Regions from separate parts of the Streptomyces venetus genome, predicted to be linked through region 3. Evidence: predicted binding sites of a transcription regulator. Region 3 holds the regulator's gene; each other region holds the start of a gene.
The links. The regulator HrcA, encoded in region 3, represses chaperone genes, less so after heat shock. The targets are predictions, from matches to a motif close to TTNGCACTCNGNNNNNCNGAGTGCNAA.

Region 1 (9,932 bases), on a different contig from region 3:
CGGCGGGGGCGCCCGGGCCCCAGACGTCCACGCGGACCAGGCGCCGGTCCACGGCGACGGCGATCCGGCCCGCGGGCCCCGGCGCGTACCGCCGGGCGATCCACAGCGGCACGCCCTCCGCCTGCGCCCGTGCGGCGAGGGCGGCCACATGCTCGGGCCCGCCGCACCTGCGCACGGCCAGTTCGCCGAGCGCGTGGGCGAAGTCGGCGGTCCGGCGCACCTTCAGGGGCGTGGTCGTGCCGGTGACACGGGTGACCGGGACGACGCCCGGGCCCTGGGGCAGTGACTCCACGGGGCGTTCGGCGCCACCGCCGCCGAGCCAGCGTCCGCGCAGATACGCCTCGGCCATGGCGGCGAGGTTCAGCTCGTCCAGCGGTGTGGTCCGGCCGCCTCTGCGCAGCCGGTCCTCGGTGAGTTCCGCGGTGCGCGCCAGCGGATTCCTGGACCGTTCCTCGTAGTGCACCTGGCTCATCGCATCCCCCTTCTGCTCCGGTGCCTAGGAGGCCGCCGAACGCCGCCGCGGTTCCCTGCCCGGTGGAGGGAAACGGTGAGGGCCCGGCACCCCGTTTCCGGGGTGCCGGGCCCTCACTCAGGCTCTGGCGACCTTGGTCGTCAGTGGGCGTGGCCGTGGCCGTGGCCCGCGGCGGCCGGCTCCTCCTCTTCCTTCTTCTCGACGACCAGGGTCTCGGTCGTGAGGAGGAGGGAGGCGATGGAGGCGGCGTTCTCCAGGGCGGAGCGGGTGACCTTGACCGGGTCGATGACGCCGGCCTTGACCAGGTCGCCGTACTCGCCGGTGGCGGCGTTGAAGCCCTGGCCCTTCTCCAGCTCGGCGACCTTGGAGGTGATGACGTAACCCTCGAGGCCGGCGTTCTCGGCGATCCAGCGCAGCGGCTCGACGGCGGCGCGGCGGACGACCGCGACACCGGTGGCCTCGTCGCCGGTCTTGCCGAGGTTGCCCTCGAGGACCTTCACGGCGTGGACGAGCGCGGAGCCACCACCGGAGACGATGCCCTCCTCGACCGCGGCGCGGGTCGCGGAGATGGCGTCCTCCAGACGGTGCTTGCGCTCCTTGAGCTCGACCTCGGTGGCGGCACCCACGCGGATGACGCACACGCCGCCGGCCAGCTTCGCGAGGCGCTCCTGGAGCTTCTCGCGGTCCCAGTCGGAGTCGGTGGACTCGATCTCGGCCTTGATCTGGGCGACGCGGCCCTGCACGTCGTCCTTGTTGCCGGCGCCGTCGACGACCGTGGTGTCGTCCTTGGTGACGGTGACGCGGCGGGCGGAGCCGAGGACGTCCAGACCGACCTGGTCGAGCTTGAGGCCGACCTCCTCGGAGACGACCGTGGCGCCGGTGAGGACGGCCAGGTCCTGCAGCATCGCCTTGCGGCGGTCGCCGAAGCCGGGGGCCTTCACCGCGACGGCGTTGAAGGTGCCGCGGATCTTGTTCACCACGAGGGTGGACAGCGCCTCGCCGTCGACGTCCTCGGCGATGATCAGCAGCGGCTTGGAGGCGTTGGCCTGGATGACCTTCTCCAGCAGCGGCAGCAGGTCCGCGATGGCGGAGATCTTGCCCTGCGTGATGAGGATGTACGGGTCGTCCAGGACGGCTTCCATGCGCTCCTGGTCCGTCACGAAGTACGGCGACAGGTAGCCCTTGTCGAAGGCCATGCCCTCGGTGAAGTCCAGCTCCAGACCGAAGGTGTTGGACTCCTCGACGGTGATGACACCGTCCTTGCCGACCTTGTCCATCGCCTCGGCGATGAGCTCGCCGACCTGCTGGTCCTGGGCGGACAGCGCGGCGACGGCGGCGATGTCGGACTTCTCGTCGATCGGGCGGGCCGACGCGAGCAGGTCCTCGGAGACGGCGGCGACGGCGGCGTCGATGCCCTTCTTCAGGGCGGCCGGGGAGGCACCGGCGGCGACGTTCTTCAGGCCCTCGCGTACGAGCGCCTGGGCGAGCACGGTCGCGGTGGTCGTACCGTCACCCGCGATGTCGTTGGTCTTGGTCGCCACCTCCTTGACCAGCTGGGCACCGAGGTTCTCGTACGGGTCCTCGACCTCGACCTCGCGGGCGATGGTCACACCGTCGTTGGTGATGGTGGGAGCGCCGAACTTCTTGTCGATGACGACGTTGCGGCCCTTGGGGCCGATCGTCACCTTGACCGTGTCGGCAAGCTTGTTGACGCCGCGCTCGAGGGCGCGACGGGCGTCCTCGTCGAACTTCAGGATCTTCGCCATGGGAGCGTGAGCCCTCTTCCGGAATCTGGGTTAACGGCACTGCGCCCCTGGACGCCCGGCTTCTTGTCGATCGCGGGGGCCAGGGGCGCAGCTCAAAGCAATGTGCTTGGGTGAATTACTTCTCGACGATCGCGAGCACGTCGCGGGCCGAGAGGACGAGGTACTCCTCGCCGTTGTACTTCACCTCGGTGCCGCCGTACTTGCTGTAGAGCACGACATCGCCGACGGAGACGTCGAGCGGAAGACGGTTACCGTCCTCGAAGCGGCCCGGGCCCACGGCCAGGACGACGCCCTCCTGGGGCTTCTCCTTGGCGGTGTCCGGGATGACCAGGCCAGAGGCGGTGGTCTGCTCGGCGTCGAGCGGCTGGACCACGATGCGGTCCTCGAGCGGCTTGATGGCAACCTTGGAGCTGGTGGTCGTCACGATCCGACCTCCCCCTTCGGAGATCTCACGGGGTTAACTGTCTGAGGTGGCGACCAGGTGGATCCGTCGTCGCGGGTGCCGGACCTGCCCGTCGCTGTGTTGGCACTCTCCTAGGGGGAGTGCCAGAGCCGAGACTATGACCGTGATTAGCACTCGGTCAAGCGGACTGCTAATTACCGACGGCGCGTCGGCCAGGCGATCCTCCGGGAGGCGGCCCTTCGGGGTCTCCCAGGTAGTCCTCCAGTCGCCCCACCGCGTACCCGTCGGCCGTGACCCTGTTCAGGAAGCGGCGGATCATGTCCGGCATGGTGCCCTTCCACTGCTGGCGCCCCCGGAAGTGGGTGAGCACGATGTCGCCCGGGCGCAGTTTCCCGTCGCCCTCGCGGTACTCCCAGTGGTCGACGAAGACCTCTTCGGCCCACAGGGGCACGTACGCGATGCCGCAGGACTTGGCGGCGCGCAGGGTCGCCCTGTCGTAGTTGCCGTAGGGCGGACGGAAGAGGGTGGGGCGGGAGCCGTAGCGCAGCTCGAGGTACCGCTGCATGCTGCAGATCTCGCGCCGCTGCCCGCGGTACGTCAGGCCCGGCAGGTAGCGGTGCCGGACGGTGTGATTGTTCAGGGCCACCCCCCGGTTCTGCATCTTCTTGAAGTAGCGGTAGTCGTCCTTGACCAGCAAGCCGCTGAGGAAGGCGCTGTACGGGATCTTCAGGTCGTCCATCATCCGCAGGAACTCCGGGTCCTTCTCGACGCCGTCGTCGATGGTGAGGAAGACGACCTTGTCCCGGGTGGGGATGGTGGTGAAGACGGGCGGGAGGTTCAGCCTCCGGTGGCCTGTCACCTCGAAGCCCTTGCGGGTTTTGATCCTCGGCTTCTTCGCGGGGGCCGGCGGGGCGCTCAGCGGGACCTTCTTGAGGCCCCAGCGTCGCGCGGCTGCGACCCGGACGGCGTGCGCGGCGCGCAGCCTGGAGGCATAGGAATCGAGCGCCTGGGCGGCGGGCGCGTCGAGGGGCTGCTGGCCGCCGGCCGGAGTGATCCGCTCGCCCGCGTCCTGCGTGCAGCCCGAGGCGATGGCGGCGAGGGCGAGCACGGTGAGACCGATCCGCACACCGCCAAATGCCCGCCTTTTGTCATTTTGTACGACTGCTCGCATGGTGCCGGATCCTCGCAGCCGGCCGGCTCGGAGCTGCTCCGACACCGCGACCGGCGGCACACCTTCCACCGACTGGCCCACAGACTTCCCTCACGGCGCCGTGGCCGACAATGAACCGGTGAACGACCTCGCCCTCCTCCTCACCCCCGAAGGCCGTGCCCTCCTCGAGGAGGTGCGGGACACCGACCCGGCGCGGGAACTGGCCGTCGCGACCCGGTTGCGGCGGGAGCACCCCGCGGAGCTGGTGTCGGCGGCGCTCGGCCAGGCGCGGCTGCGGCAGCGGGCGGTGGTGAAGTTCGGGGCCGAGGACGCGGGGCGGATGTTCTTCACGCCGAACGGGGTGGAGCAGTCGACCCGGGCGAGTGTGGCGGCCTACCGGGCGCGGCGGTTCGCGGACCTGGGCGTGACCTCGGTCGCCGACCTGTGCTGCGGCATCGGGGGCGACGCGATCGCGCTGGCCCGGGCCGGGATCCGGGTGCTGGCCGTGGACCGGGACCCGCTGACGGCCGCGGCGGCGCGGGCGAACGCCGACGCGCTGGGGCTGGCCGGGCTGATCGAGGTGCGGGAGGCCGATGTCGCGGAGGTGGACACGGCCGGGTACGACGCCGTGTTCGTCGACCCCGCCAGGCGTGGCGGACGCGGCCGGATCTTCGACCCGGAGGCGTACTCGCCGCCGCTGTCCTGGGCGGTGTCCGCCGCGCGCCGCGCCCCCCGTGCCGCCGCGCTGAAGATCGCCCCCGGCATCCCGCACGAGGCGGTCCCCGAGGACGCCGGGGCCGAGTGGATCTCCGACGGCGGTGACGTGAAGGAGGCCGTGCTGTGGTTCGGCACCGAGCCGGGGGCGGTCCGGGCCACCCTGCTGCCGGGCCCGCGCACCCTGCTCTCCCGGGGCCTGCCCGACCCTGACGTCCGCCCGCCCGGCCGGTACCTCTACGAGCCCGACGGCGCCGTCATCCGCGCCCATCTGGTCGCCGAGGTCGCCGACGAGGTCGACGGCGGCCTGCTGGACGCGACCATCGCCTACGTCACCTCCGACGCCCTGCGCCCGACCCCGTACGCCACCGCTTACGAGATCACCGACCACCTCCCCTTCAACGTCAAGAAATTGAAGGCCCTGCTGCGGGAGCGTCAGGTCGGCAACCTCACCGTGAAGAAGCGGGGCTCGGCGGTCGAGCCGGAGGAACTCCGCAGGAAGGTCAAGCCGCAGGGCCCGCACGCGGCCACGGTGTTCCTCACCCGGGTCGCGGGAGCACCGGCCATGCTCGTCGGGCACCCCGCGCAGGTGTAGCCGAAAGCCCTGCTCTCCCGCCCTCCGCGTCAGCAACTCCCGCTCGCGTTCACTCCGGGCGAGGGACGCCCCTCACCCCAGTGTCACCACCGGCACCGGATTGCTCCCGCTCCACGAGCCGTTGAACCCGAACGTCACCGAACCGCCGTCCGGCGGCGCCAGTGCCTACGAAAGTTTCGGTTGTGCAACCGATTGACTTCGGAGGAGTGTGGAGACGCCCGTTCCACCCGTCAATACGTCAGCTTCCGGCCACCGGCCCCGCCGTACTGCTCCGCACCACCAGGCTCGTCGCCAGTTCCACCCGCGTGGCCGCCGGAGTGCCCTCCTCGCGGCCGAGATCCAGGACCAGCTTGGCCGCCGCCTCGGCCATCTCCGTCAGCGGCTGCCGTACGGTCGTCAGCGGCGGCCCGACCAGGGGCGCCACCGGCAGGTCGTCGAAGCCGACCACGCTCAGGTCCTCGGGGATGCGCAGCCCCAGCTCGCGGGCGGCCTCGTACAGCCCGAGCGCCTGGAGGTCGTTCCCGGCGAAGACGGCGGTCGGCCGGTCGGGGCGGCGCAGCAGCTCCAGGCCCAGCCGGTAGCCGGCCTCGTGGTGGAAGTCGCCGTTCGCGATCAGCGCGGGGTCCACCGGCAGCCCGGCCGTCTCCAGGGCGGCCCGGTAGCCGTCGACCCGGGCACGGCTGCACATCATCTGCGACGGCCCGCTGATCGCGCCGATCCGGCGGTGCCCCAGCTCGACCAGGTGCCGGGTGGCCGCGAGACCGCCCTGCCAGTTGGTCGCGCCGATCGACGGCACGTCGGCCCCCGGGTCACCGGCCGGGTCCATCACCACGAACGGGATGGAGCGGCTGGTCAGCAGCGCCCGCTGCGACTCGTCGAGGCCGGACAGCACCAGGATCACGCCGTGCGGGCGCCGCGCGGCGACCTGGTCGGCCCAGGTCCGGCCGGGGGTGAGCCGGCCCGCGCTCTCGGACAGCACCACGCTGAGCCCCGCGTCCCGGGCGACGTTCTCCACGCCCCGGATGACCTCCAGCGCCCAGGCGCTCTCCAGTTCGTGGAAGACCAGGTCGATCAGGGGCGAACGGGTCGCCTCGGCGCGACGGCGCCGGTAGCCGTGGGCGCGCAGCAGTTCCTCGACGCGGGCCCGGGTGGCGGGGGCGACGTCGGCCCGGCCGTTGAGGACCTTCGAAACAGTCGGCGCCGACACACCGGCCTCACGGGCGATCTCGGCGAGCGTCGCGGTCTGCGCTGTGCGCCCCTGCGTCCGGGTTTGCGTCCGGCTTTCAACGGGCTCCGGGGAAGTCATGGCGGCGATCGTATCCCTGCGGGCCCCCTTGACGAAGTCCTCGTGGCGCCATAGGTTCCCGGAACATTCGACGTGTATAACGAAACATTCGTGAAACAGGGCGCGGGAGACGATCGTCAGCACCGTTCACGCGCTCGTCAGCACCATCCGTCAGAGGGCCGTCCCGTCCACCCGACAGGAGCTTCATGACCACCGCGCCCTGGCGTGACCCCGCCCTGACCGCCGCCGCCCGCGTCGACGACCTGCTCTCCCGGATGACCCTGGAGGAGAAGACCGCCCAGCTGTACGGCGTGTGGGTGGGCGCCGCGACGGACGGCGACGGCGTCGCCCCGCACCAGCACGACATGACCGCCGACCACGACTGGGACGAGCTGATCACCCACGGCCTGGGGCAGCTCACGCGATCTTTCGGCACCGCCCCCGTGGACCCGGCGCTGGGCGCGCAGGCCCTTGCCCGCGCCCAGCGCCGTATCAGCGAGGCCGGCCGTTTCGGCATCCCGGCGATCGCGCACGAGGAGTGCCTGGCCGGCTTCACCGCCTGGCGGGCCACGGCCTACCCCGTCCCCCTGGCCTGGGGCGCCACCTGGGACCCTCCGCTGGTCGGGGAGATGGCCCGGCGCATCGGCGACGACCTGCGCTCGGCCGGTGTCCACCAGGGCCTCGCGCCCGTCCTGGACGTCGTCCGTGATCCGCGCTGGGGGCGGGTGGAGGAGACCATCGGCGAGGACCCGTACCTGGTCGGCACGATCGGCACGGCCTACGTGCGGGGCCTGGAGTCGGCCGGGGTCGTCGCCACGCTCAAGCACTTCGCCGGGTACGCCTCCTCGGCCGGGGCGCGCAACCTGGCACCGGTGCGGGCCGGTGTCCGCGAGTTCGCGGACGTCACCCTGCCGCCCTTCGAGATGGCGGTGCGCGAGGGCGGGCCCCGCTCGGTGATGGCCGCCTACACCGAGACCGACGGCGTCCCGGCCTCCGCGGACCCCGAGCTGCTGACCCGCCTGCTGCGCGAGGAGTGGGGGTTCACCGGCACGGTGGTCGCGGACTACTTCGGCATCGGCTTCCTCCAGACCCTGCACCGCGTCGCCGGCACCCCCGCCGAGGCGGCCCACGCGGCGCTCGCGGCCGGTATCGACGTCGAACTGCCCACGCTCAAGTGCTACGGGCAGCCGCTGCTGGACGCGGTCCGCTCGGGTCAGGTCCCCGAGGAGCTCGTGGACCGCGCGGCCCGCCGCGTCCTGCTCCAGAAGTGCGAACTGGGCCTGCTGGACGAGGACTGGACCCCCGAGCCCGCCACCGCGGTCGACCTCGACTCGACGGGCAACCGCGTCCTGGCCCGCCGCCTGGCCGAGGAGTCGGTCGTCCTGCTCGACAACCCCGACGGCCTGCTCCCGCTGGCCCCCGACACCCGCATCGCGGTGGTCGGCCCCCGGGCCGCCGACGCCCTGGCCATGCTGGGCTGCTACTCCTTCCCGTCCCACGTCCTGCCCCACCACCCCGACGTGCCGGTCGGCATCGAGATCCCGACCGTCCTGGACGCCCTGCGCACCGAACTCCCCGACGCCAAGGTGACGTTCGCGCAGGGCTGCGACGTCACGGACCCGGACACCGCGGGCTTCGAGGAGGCCGTCGCCCGTACGGCTGAGGCGGACGTGTGCGTGGCGGTCCTCGGTGACCGGGCGGGCCTGTTCGGCCGCGGCACCTCGGGCGAGGGCTGCGACGCGACGGACCTGAGGCTCCCGGGCGCCCAGGGCGAACTGCTGGACGCGCTGCTGGCCACGGGCGTCCCCGTGGTGCTGGTCCTGCTGACCGGCCGCCCCTACGCCCTGGGCCGGTGGCACGGCCGCCTGGGCGCGGTCGTACAGGCCTTCTTCCCCGGGGAGGAGGGCGGCCCGGCGGTCGCGGGAGTGCTGTCGGGCCGCGTGAACCCGTCGGGGCGCCTCCCGGTGAGCGTCCCGCAGGTCCCCGGCGGCCAGCCCTGGACGTACCTCCAGCCGCCCCTCGGCCTCGCGGGCGAGGTCAGCAACCTCGACCCGACGCCGCTGTACGCCTTCGGCCACGGCCGCTCGTACACGGCGTTCGCGTGGGAGGACGGCACGGGCGGCGAGGAGCCGGCGGAGCTCGGCACGGACGGGACGTACGACGTGTCGGTGACCGTCCGCAACACGGGCGACCGCGAGGGCGCGGAGGTCGTGCAGCTGTACCTGCACGACCCGGTGGCGTCGGTGACCCGCCCCGACATGCGGCTGATCGGCTACCAGCGGGTGACGGCGGACCCGGGCGAGGCGGTCCGGGTGACGTTCCGCTTCCATGCGGACCTGTCGTCCTTCACCGACCGCTCGGGCCGCCGGGTGGTCGAACCCGGCGCCCTGGAACTGAGGCTGGCGGCGTCCAGCGCGGACGTACGGCACACCGCGCGCCTCACCCTCACGGGTCCGCTCCGGGTGCTCGGCACCGACCGGCGGCTGCGGTGCGCGACGGAGGTCAGCGGCGTGGAGTGACCGGCCCGCTCAGCCCAGGCCCAGCGACTCGAACCGCCACCGGTGCACCGCCCTGGTGACCAGCTCTCCGTCCGGCTCCGGCAGCTCGGGCAGCTCGGCGTCGTACGGGGCGTCCCACCAGGTGATGACGAGGACCCTGTCCTGGGGAGCGCGCAGGGTCTCGCGGCGCTGGGGCTCACGGGGGAGCTCCTGGGCGCGGGCCCAGGCCAGCAGGTCCTCGCCGCGTCCGGCCACGGCCCGCGCTTCCCACATCAGGGCGACCGTCACGAGTAGAGGTTCTCCTTGCTGACCTCGTGCACATGGTCGTGGCCGTGGTGGTGGCCCGGCACATGAGGCTCCGTCACCGGAAGCGAGGAGTCCGCCGGCAGGTCCCAGCTCGACGCGGCCCGGTTGCGGGCCACCATCTCGGCGCCGAGCGCGGCGACCATCGCGCCGTTGTCCGTGCACAGCTTGGGCCGCGGCACGCGCAGCCGGATCCCGGCCGCCTCGCAGCGTTCCTGGGCCAGGGCCCGCAGCCGGGAGTTGGCGGCCACCCCGCCACCGATCATCAGGTGGTCGACGCCCTCGTCCTTGCAGGCCCGGACGGCCTTGCGGGTCAGCACGTCCACGACCGCCTCCTGGAAGGAGGCCGAGACGTCCCGCACCGGGACCTCCTCCCCCGCGGCCCGCTTGGCCTCGATCCAGCGCGCCACGGCCGTCTTCAGCCCCGAGAAGGAGAAGTCGTAGGCCGGGTCGCGCGGGCCGGTCAGTCCGCGCGGGAAGGCAATCGCGTTCGGGTCGCCCTCGCGCGCGTACCGGTCGATGACCGGCCCGCCCGGGAAGCCCAGGTTCAGCACCCGCGCGATCTTGTCGAAGGCCTCACCGGCCGCGTCGTCGATGGTCGCGCCCATCGGGCGGACGTCGGAGGTGATGTCGCTCGACAGCAGCAGCGAGGAGTGGCCGCCGGACACCAGCAGCGCCATGGTCGGCTCGGGCAGCGCGCCGTGCTCCAGCTGGTCGACGCAGATGTGGGAGGCGAGGTGGTTGAC
Region 2 (9,932 bases), on a different contig from region 3:
GTCGAGCTGGTCCAGGAACCACTGCGCGGGCGGCAGTGCGGTGGCCGCCGCCGCGAGGCGCTTGGCGCGTTCCGCGCGTTCCCCCGGGCCCATCGACAGGGCCTCGTGCAGGGCCGTCGCCGTGCCGGTGACGTCGTAGGGGTTCACCGTGATCGCGTCCTCGCCGAGCTCCTCGTAGGCCCCGGCCTCCCGCGACAGCACCAGCGCGCAGCCGGTCTCGGAGAGCACCGGGACCTCCTTGGCGACGAGGTTCATGCCGTCGCGGATGGGGTTGACGAGGGCCACGTCGGCCAGCCGGTACGCGGCCAGTGAGCGGGCGAAGTCGTCCTTGACGTGCAGGACGACCGGGGTCCAGCCCGGTGTCCCGTACTCGGCGTTGATCTCGTCCGCCAGCCGCTGCACCTCCGCCGTGTAGTCCCGGTACACCGCGAGGTCCTGCCGCGACGGGTACGCGAAGGCGACGTGCACCACCCGCTCGCGCCACTCGGCATGGGTCTCCAGCAGCCGCCGGTAGGCGAGCAGGCCGCGGACGATGTTCTTCGACAGCTCGGTGCGGTCGACCCGGACGATGGTGCGTCGGCCCTCGCCGATCTCCTGGCGGAGCGCCACGATCCGCTCCTCGACGTCCTGCTCGTGCGCCCGCTTGCGCAGGAAGTCCGCGTCGGCCCCCAGCCCGTGCACGCCGATCCGCGTGCCGCCGAGCCCGCCGGCGAACCGCTCGGCGCACGCCTCGAACGCGTCCGCCCAGCGCCGTGTGAGGAAGCCCAGCCGGTCCGCGCCCAGCATGCCGCGCAGCACCTGCCCGGCCACGTCGTCCGGCAGCATCCGGAAGTACTCGGGCGGCGCCCACGGCGTGTGCGAGAAGTGGCCGATGCGCAGGTCGGGCCGCAGCTCGCGGAGCATGCCCGGCACCAGCGTCAAGTGGTAGTCCTGCACCACGACCGCCGCGCCCTGCGCCGCCTCTTCCGCCAGCGCCTCGGCGAACGCCCGGTTGTACGTCTCGTACGACGTCCACTGCCGCCGGAACTCCGCGTCGAAGACCGGCTCCAGCGGCGTCTGGTACAGCATGTGGTGCACGAACCACAGCACCGAGTTCGCGATGCCGTTGTACGCGTCCGCGTGCACGTCGGCCGGGATGTCCAGCATCCGCACGCCGTCCTCGCCGACGCCACGCCGGACCGCCTCGCGGTCGCCGTCGGACAGCGCCGAGCACACCCACAGCGCGTCCGCGTCCGAGCCGATCGCGGAGAGCCCGGAGACCAGCCCGCCGCCGCCGCGCTTGGCGTTCAGCGAACCGTCCTCGCCGACCGTGTAAGAGACCGGGCCGCGGTTGGAGGCCACCAGCACCTGGGCAGCACCGTACGTTGAAGCCATAAGCCTCAACCTAGCCCGGCCAGGAAACGCTCAAACGTACGGACCTGCCCCACCCGGCCGAAAACGGCCCCGGTCAGGCCGCCCGCCGCGCCTGGTACTCGGCGATCTCCACCATCGGCGGACGCTCCTCGGTGTCCACCGAGTAGGTACGCGGCTCGAAGCCGTCCTCGCCCCGCTCGAACTGGGTCAGGGACGGCCGGACCAGGTGCCCGCGGGCCAGCCGCAGCTGGGCCGTGCGGTAGATCGCGGCGGCCATCCGGCCCAGCGCCTGCCCGTCCTGGTGCCGGTGCTTGCGCACCCCGACGTCCACCTGGGCGAGTGCGTCGAGCCCCACCAGGTGCAGGGCGTCGACCAGCATGCCCAGCTCGACGCCGTACCCGACGGGGAACGGCAGCTGCTCCAGCAGCGAGCGGCGGGCCGCGTACTCGCCGCCGAGCGGCTGCACGAACCCGGCCAGCTGCGGCCAGTGCATGTTGAGCAGCGGCCTGGCCATCAGCTCGGTGACCCGGCCGCCCTGCCCGCTGGCGCCCCCCAGGGGGCGGTCGTACATGCCTTTCACCAGGTCGACGTCCGGGTCGGTGAGCAGCGGGCCCACGATCCCGGAGACGAACTCGGACGAGAAGTCCCTGAGGTCGGCGTCGACGAAGCAGACGACGTCCCCGCTGGTCGCGAGCAGCGCACGCCACAGCACCTCGCCCTTGCCGGGCACGGCCGGCAGGCGCGGGAGTATCGCGTCCCGGTGCACCACCGTCGCGCCCGCGGCGGCGGCCACCTCCGACGTACGGTCGGTCGAGCCCGAGTCGACGACGACCAGCTCGTCGACGAGCGGGACCTGCCGCATCAGGTCGTGGCGGATGACGGCGGCGATGTCGCCGACGGTCTCCTCCTCGTTGAGCGCGGGCAGTACGACGCTGACCGTCTGGCCCGTGCGCTGCTTGGCTGCCAGTATCTGGTGGAGCGGGCGATCGGCCGCGGACCAGGAACGGGTGCTCAGCCAGCGCTCGACTTCTTCCAGCACCGTGGCGCTCCTCTGGGTTCTCTCGGCGGGACGGACCTGTGATCCATCTCGCGGTTCGGACGACTATCTCAACTGTCCTGGTCGTCGGTTACAGTCTTGAACAACGCGGGTGACCAACGCATGTCCGGGGTCAACCGCTGTTTACAACCACATACAGCTCATCCAGAGGGGCAGAGGGAAACGGCCCGATGAAGCCCCGGCAACCCTCCAGTCGGTACTCGTAGGTCACTGGCGACCACTTCGCGAGGCTCCCGACTAGGGAAGGTGCCAAATCCGTCTCACGGCGAGATGCGTCGTGAGGAAGATGAGGAGAAAGGGCCTCGCCTCATATGGCTGCGCAGACTGTTGCAAGCACCACGAACACCACCGTCGACCTCGGCCCCGCCGCCGCCCTGAGCTGCCGCGAGTGCGGCCACCGCGTGCCCCTCGGCCCGGTCTTCGCATGCGAGGAGTGTTTCGGCCCGCTGGAGATCGCCTACGACTTCTCGGCCTACGACACCGAAGAGCTCCGCAAGCGCATCGAGGCGGGCCCCGCGAACATCTGGCGCTACGCCCCGCTGCTGCCGGTCCCGGCCGACGTGGCGGACAAGCCGAACATCAACCCGGGCTGGACCCAGCTCGTCAAGGCCGACAACCTGGCGCGCGAGCTCGGCGTCGACGCGGGCAAGCTCTTCGTCAAGGACGACTCCGGCAACCCGACGCACTCCTTCAAGGACCGCGTCGTCGCCCAGGCCCTGGAGGCCGCCCGCGCCTTCGGCTTCACCACGCTGTCCTGCTCCTCCACCGGCAACCTCGCCGGCGCGGTGGGCGCGGCGGCGGCCCGCGCCGGCTTCCGCTCCTGCGTGTTCATCCCGCACGACCTGGAGCAGGGCAAGGTCGTCATGGCCGCGGTCTACGGCGGCGAGCTCGTCGGCATCGAGGGCAACTACGACGACGTGAACCGCTTCTGCTCGGAGCTCATCGGGGACCCGGCCGGCGAGGGCTGGGGCTTCGTCAACGTCAACCTGCGTCCGTACTACGCGGAGGGGTCGAAGACCCTCGCGTACGAGATCTGCGAGCAGCTCGGCTGGCAGCTCCCGGACCAGCTGGTCGTGCCGATCGCCTCCGGCTCGCAGCTCACGAAGATCGACAAGGGTCTTCAGGAGCTGATCAAGCTCGGGCTGGTCGAGGACAAGCCGTACAAGATCTTCGGTGCGCAGGCGCTCGGCTGTTCGCCGGTGTCGACGGCGTTCAAGGCCGGGCACGACGTGGTCCGCCCGCAGAAGCCGGACACCATCGCCAAGTCCCTGGCGATCGGCAACCCGGCGGACGGGCCGTACGTGCTGGACATCGCGCGCCGTACGGGTGGTGCGGTGGAGGACGTGAACGACGAGCAGGTCGTGGATGCGATCAAGCTGCTCGCGCGGACCGAGGGGATCTTCGCGGAGACGGCCGGGGGTGTGACGGTGGGTGTTGCGCGCAAGTTGATCGAGAACGGGGTGCTCGACCCCACCAAGACCACTGTCGTGCTCAACACCGGGGATGGTCTGAAGACGCTGGACGCGGTGGCGGGCACGGGGCTGACTGCGACCATTCGGCCCAACCTGGACTCGTTCCGGGATGCCGGGCTCGTCTGATCGTTGTTCGCTGCGGGCCGGTGGGGGGCTGGTCGCGCAGTTCCCCGCGCCCCTGAGGGCGATTCCCAACTGGAGGTTTTGAAGTCATGAGCGTCACCGTCCGCATCCCCACCATCCTGCGTACCTACACCGGCGGTCAGGCCGAGGTGTCCGCCGACGGGGCGACCCTCGGGGAGGTCATCGCCGATCTCGAGAAGAACCACACCGGGATCGCCGCCCGCGTCCTGGACGACCAGGGCAAGCTGCGGCGGTTCGTCAACGTGTACGTGAACGACGACGACGTGCGGTTCGAGCAGGGTCTTGAGACGGCGACGCCGGACGGTGCCGGCGTGTCGATCATCCCGGCGGTCGCCGGTGGCTGAACCGGCCGACCGGCTTGATTGTTACCCGGAGTAACGCCGGTTACCGAGAGTTCATCGAATTGCCCCCTCCGTGAGAGAAGCGGAGGGGGCAATTCTGTGTGGTTGAGCGCGGTACAGTTGGGGAACACGCTCCCGATCTCGTGATCGTGAGCCCTGAATTCCTGCCGCGCGCCCGACAAGATGTAGCCAAAGTGTGAGTGTCTTTCGCGGCTTTTGTTCCCTTTGTGTGGCCCGACTTGCCCTGAAGTCACACGAATTCTCCCCACATTCCGGATGCCGCGCGTCCGGAATTCTCGTCCGATTGACCTGTTGCAGACGGCAGTTGGACAGATACATTCAGCCGCGGTCGACGCGTTCCGGCGCACGCCCCCAATCCGTGGGGGGTGAGGTCTGACCCGGATCCGCGAAGTGCGGGTCTGTGCAAGGGCCAGTAATAGGGGAGTTAGGCATGGCTCAGGGCACCGTCAAGTGGTTCAACGCGGAGAAGGGGTACGGCTTCATCGCGGTCGACGGTGGTGCGGATGTTTTCGTCCACTACAGCGCGATCCAGATGGACGGGTACCGCACCCTTGAAGAGGGCCAGCGGGTCGAGTTCGAGATCTCGCAGGGCCAGAAGGGCCCACAGGCCGACATGGTTCGCGTGGCTGCCTGAACGCGCGACCACGACAGACCGCAAGCGGCAGGTCTTCTCTGAAGGGCCCGTACCCCCCGGGGTACGGGCCCTTCGGCCTGTTCGAAAGGGCTGCCGGGCGGTGTTCGCGGGTGGCTGACGGCCCCGCCCGATCCACGGGAGGCGCTTGCACTCGCCATGCCCGAGTGCTAATCATTGCGTTAGCACTCTGAAGGTGAGAGTGACAACGTAAGGACCGGGTCGGTGAGGCCCGCAGGCCGGGTGGGAAGGAACCACGAGGCTGGCGAGCCGTCCGTCGCGGGCGCGGGCGCGGTCCGAAGTAATCACCCCCAGTCCTGGAGGGACCACTTCACATGGCCAAGATCATCGCGTTCGACGAGGAGGCGCGGCGCGGCCTCGAGCGCGGCATGAACCAGCTCGCGGACGCCGTCAAGGTGACGCTCGGCCCCAAGGGCCGCAACGTCGTCCTCGAGAAGAAGTGGGGCGCCCCCACGATCACCAACGATGGTGTGTCCATCGCCAAGGAGATCGAGCTCGAGGACCCGTACGAGAAGATCGGCGCCGAGCTGGTCAAGGAAGTCGCCAAGAAGACGGACGACGTCGCCGGTGACGGTACGACCACCGCGACCGTTCTCGCCCAGGCCCTGGTCAAGGAGGGTCTGCGCAACGTAGCCGCCGGCGCCAACCCGATGGCCCTGAAGCGCGGTATCGAGCGTGCCGTCGAGGCCGTCTCCGCCGCCCTGCTGGAGCAGGCGAAGGACGTCGAGACCAAGGAGCAGATCGCCTCCACGGCCTCCATCTCCGCCGCCGACACCCAGATCGGCGAGCTCATCGCCGAGGCCATGGACAAGGTCGGCAAGGAAGGCGTCATCACCGTCGAGGAGTCCCAGACCTTCGGTCTGGAGCTGGAGCTCACCGAGGGTATGCGCTTCGACAAGGGCTACATCTCGGCGTACTTCGCCACCGACATGGAGCGTATGGAGGCCGTCCTCGACGACCCGTACATCCTGATCGCGAACTCCAAGATCTCGAACGTCAAGGACCTGCTCCCGCTCCTGGAGAAGGTCATGCAGTCGGGCAAGCCGCTGCTGATCATCGCCGAGGACGTCGAGGGCGAGGCCCTGTCGACCCTGGTCGTCAACAAGATCCGCGGCACCTTCAAGTCCGTCGCCGTCAAGGCCCCGGGCTTCGGCGACCGCCGCAAGGCGATGCTGCAGGACATCGGCATCCTCACCGGCGGCGAGGTGATCTCCGAGGAGGTCGGCCTCAAGCTGGAGAACGCCACGCTCGACCTGCTGGGCAAGGCCCGCAAGGTGGTCATCACCAAGGACGAGACGACCATCGTCGACGGTGCCGGCTCCGCCGACCAGGTCCAGGGCCGCGTCAACCAGATCCGCGCCGAGATCGAGAACAGCGACTCGGACTACGACCGCGAGAAGCTGCAGGAGCGCCTGGCGAAGCTCGCCGGCGGTGTCGCGGTCATCAAGGCCGGTGCCGCCACCGAGGTGGAGCTCAAGGAGCGCAAGCACCGCATCGAGGACGCCGTGCGCAACGCCAAGGCGGCCGTCGAGGAGGGCATCGTCGCCGGTGGTGGCGTGGCCCTGCTCCAGGCCTCCCAGGTCTTCGAGAAGCTGGAGCTCGACGGTGACGAGGCGACCGGCGCCAACGCCGTGAAGCTCGCGCTGGAGGCCCCGCTGAAGCAGATCGCCGTCAACGGTGGTCTCGAGGGCGGCGTCGTCGTGGAGAAGGTCCGCAACCTCACCGTCGGCCACGGCCTGAACGCCGCGACCGGTGAGTACGTCGACATGATCGCCGAGGGCATCATCGACCCGGCGAAGGTGACCCGTTCCGCGCTGCAGAACGCCGCCTCCATCGCCGCGCTGTTCCTCACCACCGAGGCCGTCATCGCCGACAAGCCGGAGAAGGCCGCCGCGCCCGCCGGCGGCGGCATGCCGGGCGGTGACATGGACTTCTGATCCGCCTGACGGCTGATCAACGTCCTTGCCGAGGGCGGCACCCCCTGTTCCGACAGGGGGTGCCGCCCTCGGGCGTGTGCGGGATCACAGCACGGGCGGGATGCCGTGGCGGGGCGGGGCTGTTGGAATGTGCATCCAATGCGTATGCACATACTGACCGGTACCTCCCGAGGAGTCCCCACGTGACTGTCTCTGCCTCCGCCGCATCCCGCGCCGCCGAGATCCTGTCCCGGCCCGTTTCGCTGGGCGGTCTGACCGTCCCGAACCGGATCGTGATGGCACCGATGACCCGCATGTTCTCCCCGGGCGGCGTCCCGGGTGAGGACGTGCTGTCGTACTACGCGCGCCGCGCCGCCGCCGGAGTCGGCCTGATCGTCACCGAGGGCACCTACGTCGGCCACGACTCGGCCGGCCAGAGCGACCGCGTCCCCCGCTTCCACGGTGAGGAGCAGCTCGCGGGCTGGGCGAAGGTCGCCGAGGCCGTGCACGCGGCGGGCGGCACGATCGTGCCCCAGCTGTGGCACATCGGCATGGTCCGCAACCAGGGCGAGCCGCCGGTCGCGGACGCCCCCGCCGTCGGCCCCTCCGGGCTGCGCATCGGCGCTACGGAGCCCACCGGCAAGGCCATGACCCAGGCCGACATCGACGCCGTCATCGGCGCGTTCGCCGAGGCCGCGGCCGCCGCCGAGCGCATCGGCTTCGACGGCGTGGAGCTCCACGGCGCCCACGGCTACCTGCTCGACCAGTTCCTCTGGGAGGGCACCAACCGCCGCACCGACGCCTACGGCGGTGACCGGGTCGCCCGCGCCAAGTTCTCGGAGGAGATCGTCGCGGCCGTCCGCGAGAGCGTCTCCGCCGACTTCCCCGTCATCTTCCGCTACTCCCAGTGGAAGCAGGAGGCCTACGACGCCCGTCTCGCCGAGACCCCCGAGGAGCTGGAGGCCATCCTGACCCCGCTCGCGGCGGCCGGCGTCGACGCCTTCCACGCCTCCACCCGCCGTTACTGGGTCCCCGAGTTCGACGGCTCCGACCTCAATCTCGCGGGCTGGACCAAGAAGCTCACCGGCAAGCCCACCATCACCGTCGGCTCGGTCGGCCTGAACGGTGACTTCCTCAAGGCCTTCCAGGGCCAGGGCGCCGAGGTCGGCGACCTCGACAACCTCCTCGACCGCTTCGAGCGCGACGAGTTCGACATGGTCGCCGTCGGCCGGGCGCTGCTCCAGGACCCGCAGTGGGCCCAGAAGGTGCTCGACGGCCGCTTCGAGGAGCTGGCGCCGTACGACGCGGCGGCGCTGAAGTCCCTCAGCTGACCCCGGAATCCATGACGACGACCGGGTTCCGCCCGTGACGGGCGGTTCCTCCGAGGAGTCCCGCACCGGTGGTCCGGCCGACCGCCGGTGCGACCGACCCGGCAGGCCCCCGGGAACGGCGGCGCGCTACAGGTTGCCCATCGGCTCGATGTCGACCCGCACCGGCGTCCCCCACACCCGCAGCACCTCGTAGTCGGTGAACTCGTGCACCAGCCGGTACGCCATCGCGGCCCGGGGCGCACGGCGCTGCGCGGCGATGAACAGCTCGGCCTCCCGGCGGTCCCGGCGCGGGGTGCCGCACAACTGCCAGGCCTGGCCGTTCCACAGCTCCGCCAGCCAGCGCTGCTGGGGCTGGGGGCGGTCGCCTCGCACGCCGTAACGGGACTGCACGGGTTCGACGGGCTGCTCGGGGTTCGGGCCGGGCCCGTTGAACTCGTCCCGGCGGGCGGCCCGGCGCCGCGTCTCGCACAGCAGACAGAGGTCGGGAGCGCCCTTGTCGACGGGGCCGTTCGGATGCTCGGGGCAGCGTGTCGTGGGCTTGGCGGCCGTGACGCTCTCCTCCAGCAGCTCCAAGGCCCGCTTCAGATCCGCCTTGACCTCGTGCAGCTTGGCGTCCGGGGTGTCGGACCCCAGAGCTTCGCCGTGCTCCCCGAGAAGACGGAGGGCACGGCCTAGGGCGGTGAGCTGGGCGTGGTTCATACGTCCATTGTCGACCACGAGAAGGCCGTCACCGGAGCCGCGAACCGTGACGACCCGTCCGAGCAGCCGGCGTGGCGGCGGGCCGGGCCGTTGCCCGGGAACTGGCGTTCCGGCGGGACCGCACGCTCGCGCGGTTGCGGTGAGCCGGGGCGCGGACCGCGTTGTATATCGTGGCGGGCGCCATCGAACGTCCGAGTGACCAGGGGGACCCGGGACATGAGCGCGTCCAGCACGGCTGTGGCGGCCGACGGCGCAGGAGGGACGGGGACTTCGGGGCCGGTCCCGTCCGGTGGGCGCAAAGCCGTCAGTTCCGCGCTGTGGGCCGTGCTGGTGCCGGCGCTGCTGCTGCTCGGTTCCGTGCTCGCGCAGTGGGCGACGTGGCTCGGCGTGGTCGTCGCGCTGGCGACCATCGCGGTCGCCGCCTGTGTCGTCGGGGGATCCTGGCACCGGGCCGGGGCGGCGACGCTCGTCTCCTTCGGCGGCTTCGCGCTGATGCTGTTCGCCGGGCCCGCCGCGTACGAGGGGTACATGAAGGCCGTCGGAGAGCCCGTCGACGCCGTGGTGACCCGGGTGGCCGACCGGGACCAGCGGCGCGGGCCGGACATGTTCTGCACGCTTCGGGAGCTCGGCGGGGACCGGAAGACGTACGAGGTGTCCCAGCAGGAGAACTGCTTCGGGCAGGCACGGCCTGGCGACCGCGTCGAGATCCTCAAGGATCCCCTCGGGCTGCTCGACCCCAGGCTGCCCGACAGCCCCGACCAGCGGAACACCACCGAGATCACGCTCGCGGTCAGCGCCGCACTGACGCTGCTCGTCGCCGCGGGCACCTTCTACGCCGGGCAGCGCCGCCGGGGCTGAGGTCCCGGAACCAGCTCCACGAACCGGCTTGACCCTCACGCTGCGTGAGGCCGGAAGGTGGGGTGCATGAGCGACTACTACAACGCGT
Region 3 (9,932 bases):
GGTCGCTGGGCACGACCTTCAGCCGTCCGTCGGTCCACAGCAGGACCCGCTTGCCGTCGCCGCTCACCTCGAAGTGGTCGGCGTCCACGGCGAGATGCTCCACGCGCTGCTGGGCGAGGTCGTACCGCTCCAGCTCGGACTTGGGGTCGGGGTCGTCCGGGGTGGCCCGGGACGCGCCGAGCACACCGGCGACCGGGTGGCGCAGCCACAGGACGCCGTCCTTGGCGGCGCGCAGGTTGGAGTAGCGGGCGGCCTCCACCGGGAACGGCACGATGCGGTCGGCGAGCCCCTCCAGGTCGATGCGGGTGGTGGGGGTGCCCTCGCTGTCCGGGGTCTCCTCCCGGTCGGGTGTCTCGAAGGACCGGCCGTGCCGCTGCGGCCCGAACGGGGAGGGGGTGGTGGCCGCGAGGGTGATGAGGTGCGGCCGGGCGCCCTCCACGAAGGCCAGGTCGAAGACGTGCTCGTCGTAGACCGGGTCGAAGGAGCGGGTCGACAGGAACGCGAGGTGCTTGCCGTCCACCGTGAACGCCGGCGCGTAGTCCTGGAAGCGCAGCGGGGTCGCCTCGGTGACCGACAGGTCGGTGGTGTTGGCGAGCTTCAGCTGGCACAGGGGCCGCGGGCCGGGGTGGGACCAGGCGAGCCAGGACGAGTCGGGCGAGAAGACCAGCCCGGACACGTCTCCGTCCTCGCTGCGGTCCAGCTCCCGCACCTCGCCCGTCTCCCGCTCGACGAGCAGCAGACGGCCGTCGTGGGAGGCCACGGCGGCGCGGCTGCCGTCGGGCGCCATGGCGAGGTCCAGCACCCGGCCGAGCTGCCCGGCGGCGAGCCGGCGCGGTGTCGCCCCCGGGGCGAGGCCGGTGGCGGGCGCGAACTCCAGGGCGTCGTCGCCCTCGGCGTCCGTCACCCACACCACCCACTCCTCGCCGTCGGCGCGGAACGTCCGCGGCAGCCGGGCCCGCACCCCGGGGGTCGCGGCGAGCGCGCGGGCCGGTCCGGAGCGGTGGGTGACCCAGTGGACGGAGCCGCGTACGGAGACGGCGCTGCCGCGCGCGGTGTGGTCGGGGGAAGCCGCCCCGAACCACCGGGAGGCGTTCACCGGGAACGGCTGAAGGTCGACGCGCTGCCCACCGAGCCGTACGTCGAGCCGGCGCGGCTCGGCACCGTCCAGGTCGTCGAGCATCCACAGCTCACCGGCGCTGGCGTAGACGACCCGGGTGCCGTCGCCGGCGGCGTGCCGGGCGTAGAAACCGTCGAGCGGCGTGTGCCTGCGCAGGTCGGACCCGTCGGCGAGGGAGGAGTACAGCGCGCCGGTCCCCTCGTGGTCGGAGAGGAACGCGATCCTCTCTCCCACCCACAGCGGGTACTCGATGTTCCCGTCGAGCTCCTCGTGGAGCCGTACGAACTCCCCGTCGCCGTCGCGGTCGATCCACAGCTTGCCGGCCGTGCCGCCGCGGTACCGCTTCCACCAGGCGGCCTCGCGGCCCATCGGCGCGGACAGGAGCACCGGGTGCGGCCCGAAGGCGACGTCCCCCACCGGCCCGTACGGCAGGGTGGTGGCCGGGCCGCCGTCGAGCGGGACGGCACGCGCCCAGGTGCGGCGCAGGCTCGCCTGGCCCTGGGTGCTGATCACCAGGACCTCGCCGTCCGGGGTCCAGCCGCACACCCGGGTCTTCACACCGCCCCAGTACGTCAGCCGCCTGGCGGGGCCGCCGTCGACCGGGGCGATGTGCACCTCGGGGGCGCCGTCGCGGGTGGAGGTCCAGGCGACGGTGGTGCCGTCGGGCGAGATGCGGGGCTGGGTCACCGGCACGTTGTCGGCGCTGACCCGCCAGGCCCGGCCGCCGTCGAGTGGCGCGAGCCACACGTCGTCCTCGGCGGTGAAGGCGACCAGGTCGCCGTGCACATGGGGGAACCGGAGGTATGCGGGCGATGTCACCTGATCACCCTATGCAAGGACGGCGTCGTGGGGACAGGGTTCGGATCACTTGCCCTCGACGGGGCGGCAGTCCGGGTACCGGTCGCACCAGATGGTCTGGGTGACGGTCACCGTGACGGTGGGGCCGGGCTGCCCGTTCGAGGGTCCTCCGCCCACGGGCGGGGGGCTGGTGCTGTCGCAGTCGCCGAGCCCGTCGACCTCGAACCACACCTTGCCGTCCACCTTGGCGGTGATGTTCCCGCGCACACAGGCACCGTCCACGGCGTGGGTCACCTCGCCGTCGACGGTGATGTCCTTGCCGTCCTCCGTCTCGCCCTCGCAGTCGACGGTGGCGACGGTCCGCCGGCTCGCGGAGGGCGTCGACTTCGCGCTCGTGCCGCCCTCGCCGTAGGAGGCGGTGCAGGTGAGCCAACGCACGCCCGCCTTCTGGCGGTTGAGTTCCTTGGTGACGGTCTCGTCGGTGGTGTAGGCGACGGAGGCGGAGCTGATGGCGCCGGGTTCGCAGGCGACCGCGCCGCCCACGGCGACGACCGCGAACGTCGCCGCCAGAGCCATCCGCCGACCGCGCGTGCCCCTCCGGACCCTCCTCGAAGCCCCCATGGAGGGCAGCCTGCCACCGACGAGGGCGGTGCGGTAGGGCGCAAAGGCGTCAGGTGCGCAGCAGCAGCCACTCCTGGAGCTCCACCAAGTTGCCCTCGGGGTCCTTGAGATGGGCCACGCGCATGCGGTCCGTCATCGGGGCGGGGCCGTGGAGGATCCTGGCGCCGCGTCGGGTGATCTCCTCGCAGTAGGCGTTCAGGGCGTCCACGCGCAGGACCACCAGGGAGCGGTGGCCGGCCGCCTCGTCGCCCAGCTCGCCGAGCACGCCGGCCATCATGGACCGGTCCTGCAACGCGATCCCGGCGGAGCCCACCGTGGGGCTGAACTTCTCGTAGGGGCCGTCCACGGCGCCCGACTGCGGCTTGAGGCCGAGCACCTCGTCGTAGAAGCGGTAGCAGGCGGCGAAGTCGTTCACGAGCAGTCGTACCTGGGCGAGTTCCACGGTGCCTCCGAGGTGGTCAGGACCAGCGGCCGGTCCGAGCCAGGAGCACGGCCGCGGCCGCGGTCCCGGCGGTCGATGTGCGCAGCACACTGCGCCCGAGGCGGTACGGCTTCGCCCCGGCCCCCTCGAACAGTGCCAACTCCTCCGGCGCCACGCCCCCTTCGGGCCCCACGACCAGCACGATCTCGCCGGACGACGGCAGTTCGGCGGTCGCCAGCGGCTCGTCCCCGCTCTCGTGGAGCACGGCGGCGAAGTCGGCTCCGGCCAGCAGCGCGGCGACCTGCTTGGTCGTCGCCGCCTCCGTGACCTCGGGGAAGCGCACCCTGCGGGACTGCTTCCCGGCCTCCCGCGCCGTCGCCCGCCACTTGCCCAGTGCCTTCAGGCCGCGGTCGCCCTTCCACTGCGTGATGCAGCGCGCCGCCGCCCACGGCACGATCGTGTCGACGCCGACCTCGGTCATGGTCTCCACGGCCAGTTCCCCGCGGTCGCCCTTGGGCAGGGCCTGGACGACGGTGACCCGGGGCTCCTCCGGCGGCTCCTCGGTCACCGAGTCCAGCTGGACGATCAGCCGGTCCTTGCCCTCGGTGTCGAGCACCACGCAGTCCGCCCAGCGCCCGGCCCCGTCCGTGAGGACGACGTCCTCGCCGGGGCGCAGCCGCTTCACGGAGACGGCGTGCCGCCCTTCCGGCCCTTCGAGGACGTAGCGGCCGCCGCCGCCCGCGTCGAAGTGCTCGACCACGAAGACCGGAGCTGTCATCGAACGCCCCCGCCCGCCAACGCCGACCTGGCCGCCGCGAGTTCACCGGCCAGCACCTCCACCAGCTGCCCCGCGGGCAGCTCCCGCGCCATCCGGTGTCCCTGCCCGGCCCACAGCGCCATGCCCTGCGCGTCGCCCGCCTTGGCGGCGGCCTTGCGCAGCGGCGAGGTGAGGTGGTGGATCTCGGGGTAGGCGGCGGGCGCGTACGGTCCGTGCTCGCGCAGGAAACGGTTGACGAGGCCGCGCGCCGGGCGGCCCGAGAAGGCCCGGGTCAACTCCGTACGGACGAACAGGGGGTTGGTCAGCGCCTGCTTGTGCAGGGCGTTCGCGCCCGACTCGGACGTCGCGAGGAACGCGGTGCCGAGCTGCGCCGCGCTCGCGCCCGCCGCGAGCACCGCGGCGATCTGGCCGCCGCGCATGATGCCGCCGGCGGCGACGATCGGGATGCTCACGGCCTCCCGGACCTGGGCGACCAGGGACAGCAGTCCGATACCGGAGCCGTCCGTCTCGGGGACGTCCCGGTGCGTGCCCTGATGGCCGCCGGCCTCGACGCCCTGCGCGATGACCGCGTCCGCGCCCGAGCGCTCGACGGCCCGGGCCTCGTCGGGGGTGGTGGCGGCGGCCAGGACGAAGGTGCCGACCCGGTGCAGGGCGTCGACGACCTCCCGGCTCGGGGCGCCGAAGTGGAACGACACCACGGGCACGGGGTTGTCGCGCAGCACCGCGAGCTTGGTCTCGTAACCGTCGTCACGGCCGCTCTCGGGATCGCCGAGCTCCGCCTCGTACCAGGAGGCCTCGCCGGCCAGCTGGTGGGCGTAGACGTCGACGGCGGCGGGGTCGGCGTACTCCGGCTGCGGCATGAAGAGGTTCACGCCGAACGGCCTGTTCGTGAGGGACCGGAGCTGCTTGATCTCCTCGTACATCCCGTCGGCGGTCTTGTACCCGGCGGCGAGGAACCCGAGCCCGCCCGCCTCGCACACGGCGGCGGCGAGCCGCGGCAGGGAGACTCCGCCCGCCATGGGGGCCTGCACGATCGGGTGCGGGAAGAGATCGGTCAGCGCGGAGGACATGACCGCATGTTGTCACGTCCTCCGAACAACTCCGAAACCGGCCTGCCGTGTGGCATAGACCAGAGGGAAGGCCACTCGCCGATCCCCTGGGCGAGCCTCGTCAGCGCCCGTTGAACGCGTCCTTCAACCGCGAGAACAGCCCCTGCTGCCCGGGCTGGAACTGCCCCGTGGGCCGTTCCTCGCCGCGGAGCTTGGAGAGCTCGCGGAGCAGGCGTTCCTGTTCGGGGTCGAGCTTGGTCGGGGTCTGGACCTCGACGTGGACGATGAGGTCGCCGCGTCCGCCGCCCCGCAGGTGGGTGACGCCCCGGCCGTGCAGCGGGATCGACTGGCCGGACTGGGTGCCCGGGCGGATGTCGACCTCCTCCATGCCGTCGAGCGTCTCCAGCGGCACCTTCGTGCCGAGGGCCGCCGCCGTCATGGGGATCGTCACCGTGCAGTGCAGGTCGTCGCCGCGCCGCTGGAAGGTGGAGTGCGGGAGTTCGTGGATCTCCACGTACAGGTCGCCCGCCGGACCACCGCCCGGCCCGACCTCGCCCTCACCGGCGAGCTGGATCCGCGTGCCGTTGTCGACACCGGCCGGGATCTTGACGGTGAGCGTACGACGGGAGCGGACCCGGCCGTCGCCGGCGCACTCCGGGCACGGGGTCGGGACCACCGTGCCGAAGCCCTGGCACTGCGGGCAGGGCCGCGAGGTCATGACCTGGCCGAGGAAGGACCGGGTGACCTGGGACACCTCACCGCGGCCGCGGCACATGTCACACGTCTGAGCGGAGGTGCCCGGCGCCGCGCCCTCACCGCTACAGGTGTTGCAGACGACCGCCGTGTCGACCTGGATGTCCTTCGTCGTGCCGAAGGCCGCCTCGTCGAGCTCCACCTCGATACGGATCATCGCGTCCTGGCCCCGGCGGGTGCGCGAGCGCGGACCGCGCTGCGACGCCGTGCCGAAGAACGCGTCCATGATGTCCGAGAAGTTCCCGAAGCCACCGGCTCCGAAGCCGCCCGCGCCGCCGCCTCCGGCCTGCGAGAGCGGGTCGCCGCCGAGGTCGTAGACCTGCTTCTTCTGCGGGTCCGACAGCACCTCGTAAGCGGCGTTGATCTCCTTGAACCGCTCCTGGGTCTTCGGATCGGGGTTGACGTCCGGATGCAGCTCGCGTGCGAGCCGCCGGAAGGCCTTCTTGATCTCTTCCTGCGACGCGTCGCGGCGCACGCCGAGTACGGCGTAGTAGTCCGTGGCCACTACGACTCCGCCAGGATCTGTCCGACGTACCGTGCCACTGCGCGTACCGCTCCCATCGTTCCCGGGTAGTCCATGCGGGTCGGTCCGACCACGCCGAGCTTGGCGACAGCCTCGCCGCCCGAACCGTAGCCGACCGACACGACGGACGTGGAGTTGAGTCCTTCGTGGGCGTTCTCATGACCGATACGTACGGTCACGCCCGGATCCTTCGCCTCGCCGAGCAGCTTGAGGAGCACGACCTGCTCCTCCAGCGCCTCCAGCACCGGCCGGATCGTGAGGGGAAAATCATGCCCGAAGCGAGTGAGATTGGCGGTGCCGCCGATCATCAGCCGCTCCTCGTTCTCCTCGACGAGCGTCTCCAGAAGCGTGGAGAGCACCATCGAGACCGTACCCCGGTCCTCGTGCTCGAACGCCTCGGGGAGATCCTCCACCAAACTCGGCACATCCGCGAAACGGCGGTTCGCCACGCGGCTGTTGAGCCGCGCCCGGAGGTCCGCGAGCGAGGCCTCGCCGAACGGGGCCGCGCAGTCGACGACGCGCTGCTCGACCCGCCCGGTGTCCGTGATCAGCACGAGCATCAGCCGCGCGGGCGCGAGGGAGAGCAACTCCACGTGCCGCACGGTCGACCGGGTCAGCGACGGGTACTGCACGACGGCGACCTGCCGTGTGAGCTGGGCGAGCAGCCGTACCGTACGCGCCACGACGTCGTCGAGGTCGACGGCGCCCTCGAGGAAGTTCTGGATCGCGCGCCGCTCGGGCGCGGTCATCGGCTTGACCCCGGCCAGCTTGTCCACGAACAGCCGGTAGCCCTTGTCGGTGGGGATGCGCCCGGCGCTGGTGTGCGGCTGGGCGATGTACCCCTCGTCCTCCAGGGCCGCCATGTCGTTGCGGACGGTGGCCGGGGAGACGCCGAGGCTGTGCCGCTCGGTGAGGGCCTTGGAGCCCACCGGCTCCTCGGTGCCGACGTAGTCCTGGACGATGGCGCGCAGCACCTGAAGCCTGCGTTCACTGAGCATCGCGCACACCTCCAGAAGTCGTCCGCCCGTTGTCCTGCCTGTCGAGCCTGGCACTCTGCGCGTGCGAGTGCCAGCTTTCCCCGGCCCAGTGTACGGCGGTGGGGTACACCCCCGGCAAGGCTGGTCGCGCGCTGTCGTGCCCGCAGCGGGTGCCACCGCTAGCGTCGCCGTATGACGGTGACTTGGGAAGAGCTTGGCTGGGAGCGCGTGGCCGCCGGTGTGGGGCGGTGCCGGCTCCCGGTGTGGGACTGCACGATCGGGCTGGTCGCCGGTGAGGGGGCGGTCCTCATGATCGACGCGGGGTCGAGCCTCGCCGAGGGCGCGAAACTGGGCGCGCAGGCGCGGGCGCTCACCGGCCAGCGTGTGACGCATCTCGCGCTGACCCACCCGCACTTCGACCATGTCTTCGGCGCCGCGGCGCTGCCGGACACCGAGGTGTTCGGCGCGGTGGGCGTGGACGCGCTGCTGGCACGGGCGCGGGACCGCGAGGAACTGCGCGCGGACGGGGTGCGCCAGGGCCTGGCGGCGCCCACGGCCCAGGAGGCGGCGGAGCGGCTGGTCCCGCCCGGCCACCTGGTCTCCGGCGAGTGGACGCTCGACCTGGGCGGCGGCCGGCAGGTGCTGCTGGCGAACGTCGGCCCGGGGCACACCGCGCACGATCTGGCGGTGCTGGTGCCGGGCGATCCGGAGGTGGTGTTCTGCGGCGACCTGGTCGAGGAGTCGGGCGAGCCTCAGGCGGGTCCGGACGCGGTGCCGTCGCAGTGGCCTGCCGCCCTCGACCGGCTGCTCGCCCTCGGCGGCGAGGACGCGCTGTACGTGCCCGGTCACGGAGCGGTGGTGGACGCGGCGTTCGTGCGGGAGCAACGGGACGCGCTGGCGGCGCGTTTCGGCGTGTCGCGGTGATCGCGGTACGCCTTCTCCTATCGTCATCCGAATGCGCCAGTACTCCGCCGATCTGACCCCGCCGTGGAAGAAGCCGACGCCGGTGCCCGAGGTTCCGGCGGAGCCGGGCCTGGTGGTCGAGGAGCCGGGGACCGGGTTCTGCGGGGCGGTGATCCGCTGCGAGGCCGGCACGGTGACGCTGGAGGACCGCTTCGGCAAGCACCGGGTGTTCCCGATGGAGCCGCGCGGGTTCCTGCTGGAGGGCAAGGTGGTGACGCTGGTGCGGCCGTCGTCGGGCGGTCCCGCGCGTCCGACGCGCACGGCCTCCGGATCGGTCGCCGTCCCCGGCGCCCGCGCACGCGTGGCCCGCGCCGGCCGCATCTACGTCGAGGGCCGGCACGACGCCGAGCTGGTCGAGAAGGTGTGGGGCGACGACCTGCGCGTCGAGGGCGTGGTGGTGGAGTATCTGGAGGGCGTCGACGACCTGCCCTCGATCGTCGAGTCCTTCGCCCCCGGCCCGGACGCCCGCCTCGGCGTGCTGGTCGACCACCTGGTCCCGGGCAGCAAGGAGTGGCGCATCGCCGAGTCGGTGACGAGCGAGCACGCGCTGGTCGTCGGCCACCCGTACATCGACATCTGGGAGGCGGTGAAGCCGTCGTCCCTCGGCATCGACGCCTGGCCCCGCGTCCCCCGCGGCCAGGACTGGAAGACGGGCGTGTGCCGGGCCCTGGGCTGGCCGGAGAACACGGGCGCGGCCTGGCAGCGCATCCTGTCGGCAGTGCACTCGTACAAGGACCTGGAACCGCAGCTCCTGGGCAGAGTAGAAGAACTGATCGACTTCGTAACGACTTAGCTGCGGGCAGTCGTGCCGCTGGGGCGATGGGGGTCCCCCCTGCTCGAGCGAAGCCGAGAGCTTGGGGGAGGGTGGGCGCAGCGGCACCCCGCAACGCGGCCTAGCTGCGGGCAGTCGTGCCGCTAGGGGCGGCACGGGTGGGCGCAGCGGTACCCCGCTACGCCGGGCTGCGCAACCCCCCGCCCCCAGCCCCGACCCCGAGCACCTCAGTCCACCAGGTCTCGCACAACCCCGTCCGCCAGCAACCGCCCCCGCAACGTCAGCACAGCCCGCCCCTCCTCGTACGGCCCGGCCTGAAGAAGCCCCTCCGACAACGCCCTGCGCGAGGCAGCCACCCCCTCCTCCCGCAGCAGCGACAGCGGCACCCCCTCCCGAAGCCGAAGCTCCAGCAGAATCCGCTCCACCCGCCGATCCTCCTCCGCCAGCACCTCACGCCCGGCCCCCGGCGACCGCCCCGCCGCCAGCGCCCCCGCATAAGCCCCCGGGTGCTTGACGTTCCACCACCGCACGCCCCCCACATGGCTGTGCGCCCCCGGCCCGGCCCCCCACCAGTCGGCCCCCCGCCAGTACAGCTCGTTGTGCAGACAGCGCCCCGCCTCCGAGGTCGCCCAGTTCGACACCTCGTACCACTCGAAGCCCGCCGCCGAGAGCGTCTCCTCGGCGATCAGATACCGGTCGGCATGCACATCGTCGTCCGTCATCGGCACCTCGCCCCGGCGGATCCGGCGGGCCAGCTGCGTACCCTCCTCCACGATCAGGGCGTACGCGCTGACGTGATCGGGCCCGGCCCCGATCGCCGCCTCCAGCGAGGCCCGCCAGTCGTCGTCGCTCTCCCCCGGCGTGCCGTAGATCAGATCCAGGTTCACGTGCTCGAAGCCCGCCGCCCGCGCCTCCGCCACGCAGCGCTCGGGCCGCCCCGGCGTGTGCGTACGGTCCAGCACCTTCAGCACGTGCTGCCTGGCACTCTGCATCCCGAACGAGATCCGGTTGAACCCGCCCTCCCGCAGCGCGGCCAGATACGCCGGATCCACCGATTCCGGGTTCGCCTCGGTCGTGATCTCGGCATCCGGCGCCAGCCCGAACTCGTCGCGGATCGCGCCCAGCATCCGTACGAGATCACCGGCGTCCAGCAGCGTCGG

Region 1: groES (co-chaperone GroES) is a predicted target of HrcA. The motif match lies at 2,762-2,788, and genes of this name have one in related genera.
Region 2: groL (chaperonin GroEL) is a predicted target of HrcA. The motif match lies at 5,167-5,193, and genes of this name have one in related genera.

What each region holds. Positions count from the first base shown of each region.
Region 1 covers NZ_BAABET010000002.1:723,296-733,227, forward strand. Annotated here, with positions in the region: gene ABEA82_RS08140 (hypothetical protein) at 1-472, opposite strand, end outside; gene groL (chaperonin GroEL) at 613-2,238, opposite strand; gene groES (co-chaperone GroES) at 2,354-2,662, opposite strand; gene ABEA82_RS08155 (polysaccharide deacetylase family protein) at 2,832-3,767, opposite strand; gene ABEA82_RS08160 (THUMP-like domain-containing protein) at 3,931-5,100, shown strand; gene ABEA82_RS08165 (LacI family DNA-binding transcriptional regulator) at 5,339-6,406, opposite strand; gene ABEA82_RS08170 (beta-xylosidase/alpha-l-arabinosidase) at 6,592-8,904, shown strand; gene ABEA82_RS08175 (hypothetical protein) at 8,914-9,171, opposite strand; gene tsaD (tRNA (adenosine(37)-N6)-threonylcarbamoyltransferase complex transferase subunit TsaD) at 9,168-9,932, opposite strand, start outside.
Region 2 covers NZ_BAABET010000005.1:469,318-479,249, reverse strand. Annotated here, with positions in the region: gene ABEA82_RS19275 (alpha,alpha-trehalose-phosphate synthase (UDP-forming)) at 1-1,374, opposite strand, end outside; gene ABEA82_RS19270 (glucosyl-3-phosphoglycerate synthase) at 1,448-2,392, opposite strand; SAM riboswitch class I at 2,548-2,703, shown strand; gene thrC (threonine synthase) at 2,722-4,008, shown strand; gene ABEA82_RS19260 (ubiquitin-like small modifier protein 1) at 4,095-4,370, shown strand; gene ABEA82_RS19255 (cold-shock protein) at 4,819-5,022, shown strand; gene groL (chaperonin GroEL) at 5,355-6,977, shown strand; gene ABEA82_RS19245 (NADH:flavin oxidoreductase) at 7,160-8,287, shown strand; gene ABEA82_RS19240 (hypothetical protein) at 8,414-8,986, opposite strand; gene ABEA82_RS19235 (hypothetical protein) at 9,203-9,844, shown strand; gene ABEA82_RS19230 (VOC family protein) at 9,911-9,932, shown strand, end outside.
Region 3 covers NZ_BAABET010000001.1:526,280-536,211, forward strand. Annotated here, with positions in the region: gene ABEA82_RS02320 (S41 family peptidase) at 1-1,936, opposite strand, end outside; gene ABEA82_RS02325 (hypothetical protein) at 1,982-2,491, opposite strand; gene ABEA82_RS02330 (VOC family protein) at 2,586-2,978, opposite strand; gene ABEA82_RS02335 (16S rRNA (uracil(1498)-N(3))-methyltransferase) at 2,995-3,735, opposite strand; gene ABEA82_RS02340 (nitronate monooxygenase) at 3,732-4,805, opposite strand; gene dnaJ (molecular chaperone DnaJ) at 4,906-6,042, opposite strand; gene hrcA (heat-inducible transcriptional repressor HrcA) at 6,042-7,058, opposite strand; gene ABEA82_RS02355 (MBL fold metallo-hydrolase) at 7,230-7,961, shown strand; gene ABEA82_RS02360 (DUF3097 domain-containing protein) at 7,993-8,793, shown strand; gene hemW (radical SAM family heme chaperone HemW) at 9,000-9,932, opposite strand, start outside.